Regions from separate parts of the Paenibacillus riograndensis SBR5 genome, predicted to be linked through region 2. Evidence: predicted binding sites of a transcription regulator. Region 2 holds the regulator's gene; the other holds the start of a gene.

Region 1 (7,022 bases), 290 kb from region 2:
CCACCTGCGAAATAAACAAGCACTTTATTTTCACTGCCTTTTTTGAAAAAGGCTCGATAGTGGCTACCATCCGATGATTTCATTTCACTACTAGTGACGCGATACCATTTACCAACTTCCGGGTTTTCTTTCAACTTTGGATATTGCAAAATAAATTTGTAAACCAAAAATAAAATAAGCAAAATAAAAATAATGATTATCCCTAAAATTTTCAAAACTTTTTTCATCCCTATTCCTCCACTATTTTTCTGTTGACATGTAACGGTCTAGATTTTCAGCCAACTATTAAGATCACCAGTGGCAGAATGAGTAGCCGATTCTATTCCATTCTCGCCAAAACCCTTTATTGACTATAACATCGCATATTGTTACACTTGTTTCGCCGATACAATCGTATCGGCGGATGGCATAACTGTCAACAGGAGGCGTGAAAATGGAACAAAACCTGCAAATTGTTTCACCGATGAGCAACCAAGGTCGAAACGCCTATGTCACTGAGCGTCTTACAAATACTCTTTTGGTCTTGTTACGGGATAAGCCCATTAGTGACATTTCCATCAGCGAACTGTGCGAAGGAGCCGGTGTAGGTAGAGTATCCTTTTATCGCAATTACACAGAAAAAGAGGATATTTTAAAAGCTTATATCGACCTGCTATTTCAGAGCTTTATGGATGAATATCATAATTACAGTGAGGGTATCGAGAGGCCGTTAAGTGATTTAATTCGCGCACTCTTCACACACATTGAAGACCATCTGGATTTTTACCGTTTGCTCAATGAAAGAGGACTTGTCTATCTCCTGAAGGATGTTGTCGTAGAAATCTGTGGATTGAAGCCTGAATCTTCTAAAATAGAGGCCTATTCAAAAGCCTTTGTTGCCTACACGTTATATGGTTGGGTCGAAGTATGGTTTCAAAGAGGAATGAAGGAATCTGCAACTGAAATGGCAGATATGTTTAAGAACTTAGGACTTTAAGAAAAATTCCAATCATCTTTTGAGGGATCTTACAGATCTATGGATGGCAAAGACTTTTCGCGTGCGGAAAGCATGATTTGGACAATCAAAAGAGCCAAGGAAACGGAGGGAACGTAAAAAAATGCGAACTCCGTTTTTTCGTGTTATGTATAGGAGCGTATAAACGGCAAGCAAGTCGGTGTGGCCACACTCCGAATTTTTTTGCTGGGTCAGATTCCACAAGTATACCATGCGGGGCATGCCTTGAACTTTTCAAGCTCGCTTCAACTTCAGTCTGTCGTCTTTTCATTTATGTTATAGAAAATATATGAGTGTCACTAATTACAATAAACGAACATTTATTACATTTTATTCTTTTTCCTACATCTCAGTTGCCCTTTTCGAGTCTATCTTCCCCATTTAATACTTGAAAGGAGATGGAATGATGCGAAATGGTAACAAAGATAAAGATGCAATACTAAAGGTATTTAGCAGCTATGTGAAAACATGCTTACGACGTTCAAGTGGAGATTACTTTAGAAAAAAATATACCATTCTTCGCATACGACTTTACTTGATGAAAAGAAAGCTCGAAATTATAGTTTCAGTGTAAATATTTAATTACCTTCTTTATTACAAGTTGAAGATAAACAAGCTATTTCGCAAATAATTCAAGAACTTAATTTAAGTCCTATAGAAAAGAAAATCTTGTTTCTAAAATATGTTAGGGATCAAACAGATACTGATATTGCTTACTTCCTCGGTATAACTAGACAAGCTGTGAGTAAAACCAAAGCTCATACACTGGTAAAAATAAAGAATCACTTCGACTTACACTTTTAAATCCAGATTGGCGAAAATTAATCTTCATAAGGGTGCCGAAGAATATCCTGATGCTTCTTCGTTTTTGAAGCATGGCCGTAGAGTTGGTCTGTTTTCAAATCCAATGTCACAAGCAGATGCTTGACTCCAAGCGGACGGTTGAAGGTCGCCCGCAGCCGGACCGGTCTTCGTTGTTGAAACCAACCCTTCCCGCGATAAGGTTGAAGAGAAAGCGGGCCAAATTCATCCATACAAATTACACGCCCATCCGTTGGTGGGTTCTGGTGGAGGCCTTCGATTCGTTTTTTTAGACTCAAAGTCTGGGTCATTTAAATCCTTCCATGTTTTTGTGTTTTGGTACGTAATCTTGGCTTCGCCTAGAATGACCCGGAGCATTTCAATGGAGATGGAAGATTTAGAAAAGCCCTTAAAAATTTTGAACAATTACATAATTTCCAAAATATAGTATTGCGTAACATAAAGAGCCATAAAACTATCCTCCCTCGCCATAATAATAAACCAGCCCATATTCGTCGAATTTCAATTAATCATTCACAGTAAAATTAAAACACGACAGCAATAAATTCTTGCTGTCGTGTATGTTAATAATATATCTAATTAAAATTTTGCAACGGAGGCGACTTTCACATCAATCCTCTATCCCCTTACCCGCACCGGCTATACCCGCAGTTGCTGCAGGTCTTGCAGCCTTCGATGTTGATCAGCGAGGCGCTGCCGCAGGATGGGCAGAGGTCGCGGGAGGCGGTGGCGTGGCTGTGCGCACTGTGGCCGCCGTGGCCGTCATCGGTGGAAGCTGCCGCCGGGACGCTGGATTTCAGCTCGGCGCTGAGCGCTTCGTTGAAATCCAGCTCCAGTGTGGCCGCGATTGGAGCGGGCACATGGTCGTCATGGGCGTTGTTCAGCACATGGGTTTCCAGGGCTTTCGCTACTGCGTCGGCAATGGACTCGACGCGGTTCGCGCCGAAGCCGATGGCGCCGGAGCCGCCGATACCCTTGAGATGCTTGATCAGCAGCTCAACCTTCTCGCCGTGGTCGCCGTAGCGCAGGAACAGCGAGCAGACACGGCCCAGCGCTTCGGCCATGGCGAAGACGTCGGAGCCGGCTTTGCCGACATTCAGGAAGATTTCGGCCGGAATGCCGTCCAGGTCATTGATGGTGATATACGCCATGCCGAACGGCGTGTTGATCTTATAGGTAGCGCCGCGCAGCACCTGCGGGCGTTTTTTGTATTGTTTGTCTACTGCGCTTCCCTGCGGCGCAGGAGCAGTGGCTGCAACCGCGCCAGCTGTTGCAGCCGGTTCAGCAGCCGGAGCTGCTCCTTCAGCTGCCGCTGCATCCTTCTTGTCTTCCTTCTTCGAGGTTTCCAGCACCTGTACGTCACGGCTGCCGTCACGGTAGATCGTTACGCCTTTGCAGCCCAGATCGAAGGCCATTTCATACAGCTCTGCCGTTTCCTCAACGGTGAAATCGGACGGGCAGTTCGCCGTTTTGGAGATCGAGCTGTCCACCCAGCGCTGGATTGCCGCCTGCGCCCGGATATGATCCTTGGCGGACAGATCCATCGAGGTCACGAAGTAATCCGGAAGCTCTTCACCGGGATGGGCTTCCAGCCATTCCTGGGCAATCGGCACGAATTGCTCGTCGTAGCCGAGACGGCTCTGACGGAAGTATTTGAAGGCAAAATAAGGCTCGATCCCGGTCGAGGTGCCGACCATGGTCCCCGTGCTGCCTGTAGGTGCCTGAGTAATAACGGTAACATTGCGCATGCCGTTCTTACGGATCGCTTCACCTACTTCAGGGTAGGTTTCGGTGATGTTTTTCATAAATCCGCTCAGCAGATATTTCTCTGTATCAAAGGCCTGGAAGGAACCCTTCTCACCGGCAATTTCGGACGAAGCCAGGTACGCTTCGCGGGCCATGAAGCCGTAGAGCTTGTCCAGGAACTCCAGCGATTCCGGGCTGCCATAGCGGATGTTCAGCTTGATCATCAGCTCGGCCAGACCCATGGTTCCCAGACCTACGCGGCGTTCCTTGCGCTGATTGGCTTCATTTTCCGGGAAGTGGTACGGTGTCTTGTCAATGACGTTGTCCAGAAAACGGACGGAATAGCGGGTAGTCGTCGCAAGATCAGCCCAATCCACATCATGATTCTCCGCATCATAGAATTTGGAGAGGTTGACGGCAGACAGATTGCACACGCCCCAGCCCGGCAGACCCTGCTCACCGCACGGATTCGTGCAGATAATCGGGTTGAAGTACCAGCTGTTGGACATCTGATTATAGTATTCCATAAATACGACGCCCGGCTCAGCCGATTTCCAGGCCGATTCAATAATGGTATGCCAGACATCGCGGGCCTTGACCGTGCGGTAAGGAATGACTGCGCGTCCGTCAGCCTTCCATTTATCCAGATCGCCGTCCCAGACTGCATCATAATCAGGATCGGTGGTATCCGGGAAGACCAGCTCCCAGTCCAGATCCTCCTTCACAGCCTTCATAAAAGAGTTGCTCACGCATACCGACAGGTTGGCATTTGTCACCTGACCCATGGTCTGCTTCACGGTGATGAAATCGACAACATCCGGATGCCAGTCATTGATCATCAGCATCAGCGCGCCGCGGCGGCTTCCGCCCTGCTCAATCAGTCCGGTTGTGTAGCTGAACAGTCCGCCCCAGGATACGGAGCCGCTGGATGAGCCGTTCACGCCTCTGACAATCGCGCGGCGCGGGCGCAGCGAGGACAGGTTAATGCCGACTCCGCCGCCGCGGGCCATGATTTCAGTCATTTCGGACAGCGTCTGCATGATGCCGCCCCGGCTGTCTTTTGGCGAAGGCACAACATAGCAGTTGAACAGTGTCAGTTCTTCGCTTGCTCCGGCACCTGCGGCAATCCGGCCGCCCGGAACAAGCTTCCAGTCATCCAGAATCGACCGGAATTTGCCTGTCCACTCTTCCTGAAGCTCAGGGGTAGACTCTACGGAAGCCATAGCGGAGGCAAGCCGGTCCCACATTTCTTCCGGGGTCTTCTCTATGTTAAGCGTCAGCTTCTCCACATCGGACTCTACAAGCTCGCCGCTGCGTGTTTTTACCGTTACGATACGCCCGGTACGTTCAACAATTTCTCCGACTTCCTTGGTAGGGAATTTCGGATCGTCTTTGGTCAGCACAAGCACCACATCGCCTACCTTGGCATTGTTGCTGTCCGCATCCTTCCAGGCGTAGCGGTCCAAAAATATTTTTTCGCTCAGACCCTCAAGACGCTGCTTGCGTTCCACTGTACTCAATAGAAAAACCTCCCGGATATTGTGATATGTAAACCATGAAATACAAGGATGCCTCATGGCGCTGATCTATAAATCCCTATATTTCAGCAGAAACTTTGCGGGAATCCGCCGCAGCCGGCGTGCACTCAGGAAGAATCCCTTGTCAATAAAAAATAACCGCAAAATGCCCGTTGTAATCAAAAATTTCAAGCATTTGTAACAATATATTGTGTCAGTCAGCTTTTCAACTATACCACATATTGTGTGGAAGGTCTTTTTCGAAAATAGGAGCATCTCGCCGAAATATCGGCAAAAGATGGCACTTTTACTCCCTCTTGCTCGCTATTTTACAACATCCGGCCGAAAATAGCAGGTTATGAATTCTCTCTTTTAAGAGCATACTACTGCTACGCGTTCGATATGAACCAAGCACCGGAGGAGGCTGCAACATGACGCAATTATTCCGCAATTCCCTGCCCGAAGAGGCGGGTACCTCGGCTCCCCTGCTTCCTGTTCCCCTGTCTTTTGAACGAAACTGGCTGAATGATTTAGAGTCAAGGCTGGACAAGGGCGGACCTTGGGGAGACTGGAGATTATCCAGGCTGGCCGTCGAGGGCGAGAAGTCCGGGCTTGTCACCAGCTTTGATGAGCTGCAGTGCATGAAGCATCTGTCCGGGCTGTCCCCGCTCCCCCACCAGCTTGATACCGCCCATAAGGTACTGTTCCAAATGTCAGGACGCGCCATTCTCGCCGACGAAGTCGGGCTTGGCAAGACGATAGAAGCCGGGCTTGTGCTGAAGGAATATCTGGTGCGGGGACTTGTGGCCAGAGTGCTCATTCTTGTTCCCGCTTCACTGGTGCTGCAATGGGTGCGCGAGCTGAATACCAAATTCGGGATCTCCGCTGTAGCCCAGAAGAAATCCTACTCCTGGAGCAATGACATTGTGGTCGCCTCTATGGATACCGCCAAGCGGGACCCGCATAAGGAAATGCTGCTGAACAATGAATACGACATGCTGGTTATCGATGAAGCCCATAAACTCAAAAACAAAAAATCCTCCAACTACCTGTTCGTTCAGCAGCTCCGCAAAAAATACTGCCTGCTGCTCACCGCGACTCCGGTTCAAAACGATCTCGGGGAGCTGTTCAATCTGATTACGCTGCTGAAGCCGGGCCAGCTTGGAAACCAGGGGGATTTTGCCACTAATTTCGTGGTGGACAAGCGCCAGCCGAAGAATGAAGTCCAGCTTCGGGATGAGCTCTCCAAAGTCATGATCCGCAACCGCCGCGGCGAAGGTCCGGTCACCTTCACGAAGCGCAAAGTGCGCAATATACCGCTCACGCTCTCACCGGAGGAAAAAGTATTATATGACGGTGTCACCGCTTTTGTCAAAGACCAATATCAGGAGGCTGGCGGCAATCTCAGCAGCATGCTCTCTCTGGTCACACTTCAGCGGGAGGTATGCAGCAGCCGGGATGCCGTATTCATCACTCTCGTCAATCTGATCAAAAAGCTTCCGGCCGATTCTCCCAAGCGCGACCGGATGATGGAGCTGCTTCAGACCATCCGCACGGTCAAAACCAACACGAAAGCGGAGAAGACCATGGAGCTGATCCGGGAAATGAACGAAAAGGTGATTGTGTTCACTGAATACCGGGCCACCCAGGAGTATCTCCTGCAGTATTTCCGCGATCACGGGCTCCAGTGCGTCACCTACTCCGGCGGCATGAACCGGGGCAAAAAGGACTGGATGATGGATCTCTTCCGCGGCCGCGCCCAGGTGATGATTGCCACGGAAGCCGGGGGCGAGGGCATCAACCTGCAGTTCTGTCACCATATGATCAATTTCGATCTGCCCTGGAACCCGATGCGGGTCGAGCAGCGCATCGGCCGGGTGCACCGGCTGGGCCAGGAGAATGATGTGGTCATCTACAATCTATCTACCGAAGGCACCATTGAG
Region 2 (8,867 bases):
TTTGAAAGGCTGGTTCTAATGACATTGGATCTAATAAAGGGACAAAAATGCAACTTAACGAAAGACGACCCTCTCCTTACCCGTATTATAGTAGGAATGGGCTGGCACAATACGAGACCTGAGGTTGAGGTTGATTTTTCTGTGTTTTTGCTTACGCCGTCCCAGACGGTCTCTAAGGATGAGGACCTTATTTTTTATGGCAATCCTTCTACTCCGAACCAATCCGTAGCTATATTGCAGTCCGATCAAAGAGCCTACACAGAGTCAACCGACAACACCCAAATCGCTGTCGAGCTCGGTCAAATACCTGCAGACTACGAACGGATCGCATTTACACTAACGATTTATGAAGGTGAGAAACGGCTGCAAAACTTCTCGCTATTGGATGATGTGTATGTAAGGATCGTCAACGCCGCTGATGGAAAGGAACTTCTCCGCTATAGGCTGGGTAAAAATTTTTCAATAGAGACAGCCATTGTCGTTGGAGAAATCTATAGATACGATAATGAATGGAAATTCAGCGCTGTGGGTTCCGGATATGCAGGAGGCTTAGCCGCCCTATGCGAAAGTTATGGGATACAGGTTAATAACATACTGCCGTCAATCCAACCCACCAGCCCAGTAATTCAATCGCAGCAGTCTCCCTTTCCTCTCCCAGAGCTGCGGTCACGGCCTAAGGCGGACAATTTGCCCCCCTCTTCACCAGCATCAACTCCAGCCCCTTCTTTAAATCTCAATACCATCTTGCTTAAAAACCGCGGGGAGAGGATCAGTCTCCAGAAAGGGGCGGAATCCCTGGGCGAGATACTGATCAATCTTAATTGGTATCAGAAAAAATCATCGGGCTGGTTCGGAAGTAAAGGTGTCGATCTCGACCTTGGTTGTCTGTTTGAATTAAAAAATGGCATTAAGGGCTCTGTCCAGGCACTCGGTGAATCCTTCGGAAGCTTGAACAGGCCGCCCTACATCTCCCTGGACGGGGATGACCGCACCGGGTCCATAGCCACGGGCGAGAATTTGCGGATCAATGGCCAGTATCTTTCTGAAATCAGCAGAATTGTTATCTTTGCTTTCATTTATGAGGGAATCACGAACTGGTCGGAGGCTGACGCGATTGTAACCATCAAGCAGCAGGGCGGACCGGAAATCGAGGTCAGGCTGGATGAGCATAACAACAATAAGGGGATGTGTGCCATCGCGATGATCCGCAATCAGAATGATGAGACCTTTAGCGTGGAGAGACTCGTAGAATATTTTAGCGGGCACCAGGAATTGGATCAGTATTATCATTGGAATCTGAGATGGGAAGCGGGGAGTAAATAGCGATCGCTCCGTCTAGTTCTAGTGAATCCTTACGGACCGGGGAGCCTTTATTTCCTGCAAAAACACTGTTCCGTCTATCTTACGGACTCAGATGCAGTTATTTGCTGATATTATCTGTGAAACATGCCTGCTGGAGGAGAATAAGCGCGATACGGTCCGTTAGCCCGGCCAAATGTGCCAACTAGAGAAAATAAGGGCTATGGGGTCCGTAACAGTCTGGCCTCTGGAAAATAGAAAGTTGGGAATCGTCGGCTTGTCCAAAAGTTTGGGGTTCGGGGTTCGGGGTTCGGGGTTCGGGGTTCGGGGTTCGGGGTTCGGGGTTCGGGGTTCAGGGTTCGGCGTTACATTTGGCGGTTTAGTTGCCATTGACGAGCTTTTGCATTGTGCGATAGCAGTGCCGTTGACGATTGGAGTTGACGGTTGCAGAGCAGAAGTCTCCCGCTTCACCACTCCATTCTCTGCCTCCCCCCTCCCTGACCCTGAAACAGCAAAAAAACGGCATCTCTGCCGTTTTTTCTGTGATGGACTCTCAGGGACTCGAACCCTGGACCAATTGATTAAGAGTCAACTGCTCTACCAACTGAGCTAAGAGTCCATATGATGGTTATTGGTGGAGCCAAGGGGGATCGAACCCCTGACCTCATCGCTGCCAGCGATGCGCTCTCCCAGCTGAGCTATGGCCCCATGACCCGTTTTAGAACTACAATATGTATTCTAAAAACTGACTTAAGGTGGAACATTCATACCGCTTAGTTGTTCATTTGTTTCGTAGGCGACTTCTATATAATATAAAATATCGGGATCTGTGTCAACACTTTTATTAAAAAAGTTTTTGAGGTCCATGACTGAAGTGGAAAAAGTACAACTAATCGAGCCCATTCGGTTTATGGATTAGCCTATGTGGGAAAAAGTACCACTAATTCGGATAAAAGCGGCCATTTCGGATGAATATGCGTGAATTAGGTGTACAAACTCCCACTAAACTCCGCAAACGCAACAAATTGGACGAATTAGTTATACTATTTCCACCTAGCTTTGCATTACTTACCTCTTCGCATACGAGGCTTTGACACTAGGAATAAGCCGCGCATCATAACGGCGGCTTATTCTTTTATAAGGAAGCATTAGCAGCCTGTTTTTTCCTTCGAGAGGCATGTCCGCTGGATGATCCCCCGTAGTAACCCGTAGACCGCTTGCAGGAATCCCCACTTATTTGTAGGTGTCACACCCCTACTATAATCCCTCCAGCTCCCCTGTACCCTTGGACAGCAGGCCCTTCAGTTCCTTCATGAACATGTTAATGTCCTTGAACTGGCGGTAGACGGAGGCGAAGCGGACGTAAGCGACTTCATCCACAGGGTACAGCTGTTCCATAACCAACTCGCCGATCTGGCGGCTCTCCACTTCGGCTAAGGCGATGCCGCGCAAAGATTTCTCGACCTCGGAGACGATGACCTCCAGGCGTTCGACGGAGACGGGACGTTTTTCGCAGGCGCGGATGAGGCCGCGCAGAATTTTATCGCGGCTGAATTCCTCGCGGCTGCCGCCTTTTTTGATCACGATCAGCGGCGTTTCTTCGATCATCTCAAAGGTTGTAAACCGCCGGCTGCAGGATTCGCATTCCCGCCTGCGGCGGATTGACTTATTCTCGTTGGCCGGACGCGAGTCAAGCACTTTGGTATTGGTGTGATCACAGTAAGGGCATTTCATAAGCTTAATCACTTCCTTTTGCAATATAGGTACCATCCCGGCCCGGCAGGTATCCGGCGCCTGAAGAGGTTCATTCTATTTTCCATAAATCACCGTTTTTTTGTTGTTATGAAGATGGCAAGTCCAGCACATAATACTGTTACCAACCGATAGGAGGTGAACAGCAATGAGCCAAAACAACAGCTCCAATAACCTTGTAGCTCCAAACGCACGCGGAGCCTTGGAACAACTGAAATATGAAGTTGCCCAAGAACTCGGTATTACCCTCTCCCCAGACGGATACCAAGGCAATAAAACTTCTTACGAAAACGGTTCGATCGGTGGTTTCATCACCAAACGTCTTGTAACTCTGGCTGAACAATCACTGGCAGGTCAGTTCAGATAACCTGTCCCCATAAGCTTGCCTAAGAAGTATTGAACGGACTTCGGACCGTTTGATGCTTCTTTTTACATACAGGTTAAAACTCATTATAGATTTCCGTATACTGGTCGTAATAATAAATCACACGCTGCACATAGTGACGAGTCTCGCCAATCGGGATATTCTTCACCGCAGCCTCAGTGCCGTCCCAGTCACCTTCATCCAGCCAGCGCTGCACCTTCCCCGGGCCCGCGTTGTAAGCAGCTATAACTGCTATGCGGTTGCCCTCGAACTTCCGGGACAGGGAAGACAGATACCAGGTACCCAGCTCAATATTGGCCGAAGGCTCTTCTTTTAGCCGCTCCAGGGAGACATCCGGCAGCTTGGCCTTTTCAAGCGCCCATTTGGCGGTATCCGGCATCAGCTGCATCAGGCCGATTGCTCCCTTTTTGGATTCACGGCCGGTTTTGAAGTTCGTCTCCACCCGGATGATCGCCGCAACAAGGAACGGGTCAATCTCATAGGTGTTGCTGTGTGTGCGGATTTCATTTTTATAGTAAATGGGATAAAACCAGGACATCCAGTTCGTACTTAAAAATAAAATGGCTGTAAAGCCTATAAACAGCAGGAGCAGCACCCGTTTTTTACGCAGCCATTTCATAACAGACCCAGCCTGTCCCACAGCACATCAACCTGCTGCTTCGCATAAGCCAGATCACGGCTGTTGTCAATGACATAGTTGGCCCTGCTGCGCTTCAATTCAATATCCATCTGGGCCTGCAGTCTGCCTTCAGCCTGTTGGAGCGTCAGTCCGTTTCGTTCCATCAGGCGGGCCAGCTGCAGCTCACGGGGAACATAGACTACGGTGATCTCCTCAAACAGATTGTCCAGTTCGGACTCATACAGCAGTGGAATATCTACAAGGGTCAAACGCTGCGGGTCTTCCTGCTCCAAGGCATACATACGGTTCTTGATTTCCCGGCGAATCGCCGGATGGGTCAGATCATTCAGCTTCTGCCGGGCTTCAGAATCATTAAAAACGATCTCTCCAAGCCTGGCCCGGTTCAGTGTGCCATCCGGCAGCAGGATGTCTTCCCCGAACTGCTGCACAGCAGCGGCCAGCACCGGGTGACCGGGGAGCATTACTTCTCTGGCAATGACATCCGCATCCACCAGCCGCGCTCCCTTATCCACAAACATTGCGGATACGGTGCTTTTTCCGGAGGCAATGCCTCCGGTTAAGCCCATAATCATGTACTCACCTCATAATAGCTTCATTATTCCCATTGCAATTAATAATAACGCAGGCAGTGCAGCAGCATGTTTCATCCAGTAGCTTCCTGACAGCTTCAATCCCGTCTTCATTCCCAGCAGCAAAAAGGTGCCGCTGAAAAGGGCAATCATCAGCGATGTAGACACCGGACCGAACCCGAGCAGGGCTGCTCCAAGTCCCGCGCCGAATGCATCCAGCGACAGTGCAATCCCGAGCACCATCGCCTCCGTCGAGGAGATGCTGCCGGAGGCGTCCATATCGGCGGAAGACGGGGTACGGAGAATCTGGATGACTACGCCCAAATGCCGCAGCTCCAGCGAGAACACCGCTGATTTTGGAGATTCCCCCTCTTCCGCCTGGGGAATTTCAGCCGCCGCAGCACCTCCGGCAAAAGCGGCAGCAGTCTCCAGCCGGGCATCGTGGTCAGCACGCCCGTGCTGATCTCCGGGGCTTTTACCGTCATGGTCTTTCTCCTTCTGCGTAAGCATCTGGAATAAGGACCAGCAGCCCATCAAGACGAGAATAACCGCTCCAATACTGGAAGCGGCATGCGGAGAAACCACCTTGGCCAGCAGCACACCGACCTGCATAGAGACATAAATAACGATCCCCGAGCACAGCGAGATAATCAGGATCGAGAGCAGCGGAATTTTCATTTTTCGCAGCCCATATGTAATACCAACACCAAAACCGTCCAAACTCAGGGCAAACGCCAGCAGCAGCAGTGAAAAAAATGGGCTGAGCACCCGCAATCCCTCCCGTGAAGAACCGGCAGCCCTCCTGGATGGCTCCAGGGCAGGGCTCCGTTCGCTCTAATCAGCATTCTTCACACAGTATATGGGCGGGACGGGCAATGAGTGCCTGACTTTTATAGCTGCATGGACAACTTTAACGTAATTCCGACAGTCCGGCAGTGCCAAATCTTACGATGCAACGTTTACTTGCTGATCCCGGCTTGCGGCTGGCAGCTTGGACAATAATGCGTGCCTCTGCCTCCCACCACGGTCTTCTCGATCAGTGTTCCACAGCTCGCACAAGGCTGGTCCTTGCGTCCGTAAATAAGCAGCTGATGCTGGTAGCTTCCGCTCTCTCCCTGGCCGTTGACATACGATTTTACGGAGGAGCCTCCTGCATTTACAGCCTCTGTCAAGGTTGCAACAATTGCATGATGCAAGAGATCCAGCTGACTGCTTGTAAGCGCTTTGGCACCTGTCTCCGGATGAATGCGGGCACGGTGCAGCGCTTCATCTACATAAATATTGCCGATGCCGACGACATATTCCTGATTGAGCAGCAACGGTTTGATTTTGGTGCTTTTTCCCGAGACAATTTCCTTGAACCGTTCCGGTGTAAAAGAAGGTGCCAGCGGCTCCTCCCCCAGCTTCTTCAGCGGCGGCAGCAGCAGGTCCTCTCCCGGCTGGAACAGATGCATGGTGCCGAACTGGCGCACATCCGTGTACCGCAGCTCCGTGCCGTCGGTAAAATGAAAGATGACATGGGTATGCTTGTCCAGCGGTTCCTCTCCCCGGTAAAGTCCGTAACGGCCCTCCATCCGCAGATGGGACACCATCACCAGGCCATCCAGCACAAAACGTAAAAACTTTCCTCTTCGTTCCACTTGTACTACTGTATGGCCTGCCAGCATGTTGGCAAAAGCCTGAATATCATCCGGTCGCTGAATGATCCGCGGCAGCCGGACGGTGACGTTCTGTATCTGCTTGCCTGTAATTAAGGCATTAAGTGTTCTTTTGACAGTTTCTACTTCCGGTAATTCCGGCATTATGGCTCACCTCTTCTCCATTATACCGGATATCCTCCCCTTGCGGGGAGCCTATTTCGCTTCATACCAGTTGCTTCCATAACTTACCTCCGCCTTAAGCGGCACAGAGAGCTTCAAAGCACCTGCCATCACTTCAGGCAGCAGCGTTTTCATCAGTTCCAGCTCATCTTCCGGCACCTCGAATACCAGCTCATCGTGCACCTGCAGCAGCATCCGGCTTCTCAGTCCGCGTTCATGCAGCGCCTTGTCCATGTGGACCATAGCCAGCTTAATAATATCCGCTGCCGTTCCCTGGATCGGGGTATTCATGGCTGTACGCTCGGCAAAAGAGCGCAAATTGAAGTTCTTCGCATTGATCTCCGGCAAATACCGGCGGCGTTCCAGCAGTGTAGTGACATAACCTTGCTTGCGTGCCTCCACCACAATCTCATCCATATAGCGGCGCACTCCCTTGAACACTTCGAAGTACTGCTCAATGAACTGCGAAGCTTCCTTGCGCGAAATATTCAGGTTCTGCGACAGCCCGTAATCACTGATGCCGTACACAATCCCGAAGTTGACCGCTTTGGCGGAACGGCGCATGTTGCTGTCCACCTGATCGGCGCTGACCCCGAATACATCCATCGCTGTCTTGGTGTGAATATCCATATCTTCCACGAAAGCTTCCTTCATCCGCTCGTCACCGGAAATATGCGCCAGCACCCGCAGTTCGATCTGCGAATAATCCGCCGCCAGAATCGACCAGCCCGGCTCGGAGGGTACAAAAATTTTGCGGATTTTGCGGCCTTCCTCCAGCCGGATCGGAATATTCTGCAAATTCGGAAACTGGCTGCTGAGACGTCCGGTTGCCGCAATGGTCTGGCGGTAGAACGTATGCACTTTCCCGGTATCGGGGGAAATTTCCTTGAGCAGGCCTTCCACATAGGTCGACTGAAGCTTGGCAATGGTACGGTATTGCAGAATCAATCTGACCGCATCATGGTAAGGAGCCAGCTTCTCCAGCACCTCGGCATCTGTGGAATAACCTGTTTTGGTCTTCTTGACCACTGGAAGGCCCAGCTTCACGAACAGGATTTCCCCCAGCTGCTTCGGAGAGTTCAGGTTGAACTCGGTGCCGCAAATCGCATAAATATCCGCGGCGAGCCTGGAAATCTGCGCTTCAAATTCCTTGCCGAGGTCGATCAAATCCTCTTTATTCACGGCAATTCCCTGCTTCTCCATATCGGCCAGAATGCGCGACAGCGGCATTTCCAGATCAACGAACAGGCCGGTCATGTCCGTGTCTGTCAATTCCTGCTGCTGCTTCTGTACGATGCCAAGCACGGCGGCGCTTTTGCGGGCGATATGATTGCCCAGAATTTCAAGCTCAGGTATTTTATATTTGGCGCCTTTGCCGAACACCTCTTCATCCGGAGACAAGCGGGGCAGGCCATATTTGGCTGTAAGGTCGTACAGATTCTGGTTGGCTTCCGTCGGGTCCAGCAGGTAAGCAGCCAGTTGAACATCATTAGCCGCTCCGGCAAAAGCAATCCCCTGCCAGTGCAGCGCCAGATCTGCACGGTGCAGATCGTACCCGCTCTTCGGCGCCTTCTCATCTTCCAGCCAATCCCGCAGCTTCTCCGCTGCAGGACTCTTAAGCAGCTCAAACGGCACAAAGTAGTGCTGCTCCGGGGAGGACAGGCCTAAGCCGATCACTTCGGCACGGTGCGGATTCTCGCCGTTAGACTCGACATGCAGCGCAGAAATGCCCGGCAAAGCGGCAATCAGGTCCGGCAGCTCAGCTTCGTGGACAATGGTGATGTCCAGCACAGCAGCCTCTACGGCTTCGGCGCCCTCTTCGCTGTTCCCGCCTGCAGGAGCATACGCGCTCAGCGACAGGCGTTCCAGCAGGGATTTGAATTCCAGCTTGGCCAGCGCCGGGCCGGCGGTATCGCTGCGGATTCCGGTGAAGACCATATCCTCCCAGGCGTGTTCCAGCGGGACCTCACGGTAAATCGTTGCCAGCTTCTTGCTCATGATGGCACTGTCGGCATGCTCCTCCAGCTTCTCCTTCATCTTGCCCTTCAGTTCGTCCGTTCCGGCCAGCACGCCCTCCACAGACCCGAACTGCTGCAGCAGCTTCAGCGCTGTTTTCTCACCAACGCCCGGCACTCCGGGAATATTGTCGCTGGCATCGCCCATCAGACCTTTCAAATCAATGATCTGCTGCGGTGTCAGATCATACTTCTCGCGGATCTGCCGGGGCCCGTACATTTCGACTTCGGTAACCCCTTTGCGCACCAAAGCCACCGTTGTATGCTCTGAAGCCAGCTGCAGCATATCCTTGTCCCCGGACACGATCATGACCTGCCGTCCGGCTTCGTCCGCCTCGCGGGAGATGCTGCCGATGATATCATCGGCTTCGTAGCCGTCAATCTCAA

What was found. Region 2 encodes NrdR, which represses ribonucleotide reductase genes. Its sites were predicted from a motif close to AACACNATATATNGTGTT; they were not measured.
Region 1: PRIO_RS12930 (adenosylcobalamin-dependent ribonucleoside-diphosphate reductase) is a predicted target of NrdR. The motif match lies at 5,278-5,295, and genes of this name have one in related genera.

Annotation. Positions count from the first base shown of each region.
Region 1 is NZ_LN831776.1:3,174,345-3,181,366, reverse strand. It holds gene PRIO_RS12945 (pectin acetylesterase-family hydrolase) at 1-227, opposite strand, end outside; gene PRIO_RS12940 (TetR/AcrR family transcriptional regulator) at 434-976, shown strand; gene PRIO_RS12935 (hypothetical protein) at 1,816-2,106, opposite strand; gene PRIO_RS12930 (adenosylcobalamin-dependent ribonucleoside-diphosphate reductase) at 2,443-5,082, opposite strand; gene PRIO_RS12925 (DEAD/DEAH box helicase) at 5,511-7,022, shown strand, end outside.
Region 2 is NZ_LN831776.1:2,884,578-2,893,444, reverse strand. It holds gene PRIO_RS11690 (TerD family protein) at 19-1,323, shown strand; tRNA gene PRIO_RS11685 (tRNA-Lys) at 1,846-1,918, opposite strand; tRNA gene PRIO_RS11680 (tRNA-Ala) at 1,932-2,007, opposite strand; gene nrdR (transcriptional regulator NrdR) at 2,557-3,033, opposite strand; gene PRIO_RS11670 (alpha/beta-type small acid-soluble spore protein) at 3,200-3,418, shown strand; gene PRIO_RS11665 (lytic transglycosylase domain-containing protein) at 3,492-4,055, opposite strand; gene coaE (dephospho-CoA kinase) at 4,052-4,648, opposite strand; gene PRIO_RS11655 (manganese efflux pump) at 4,658-5,413, opposite strand; gene mutM (DNA-formamidopyrimidine glycosylase) at 5,605-6,447, opposite strand; gene polA (DNA polymerase I) at 6,499-8,867, opposite strand, start outside.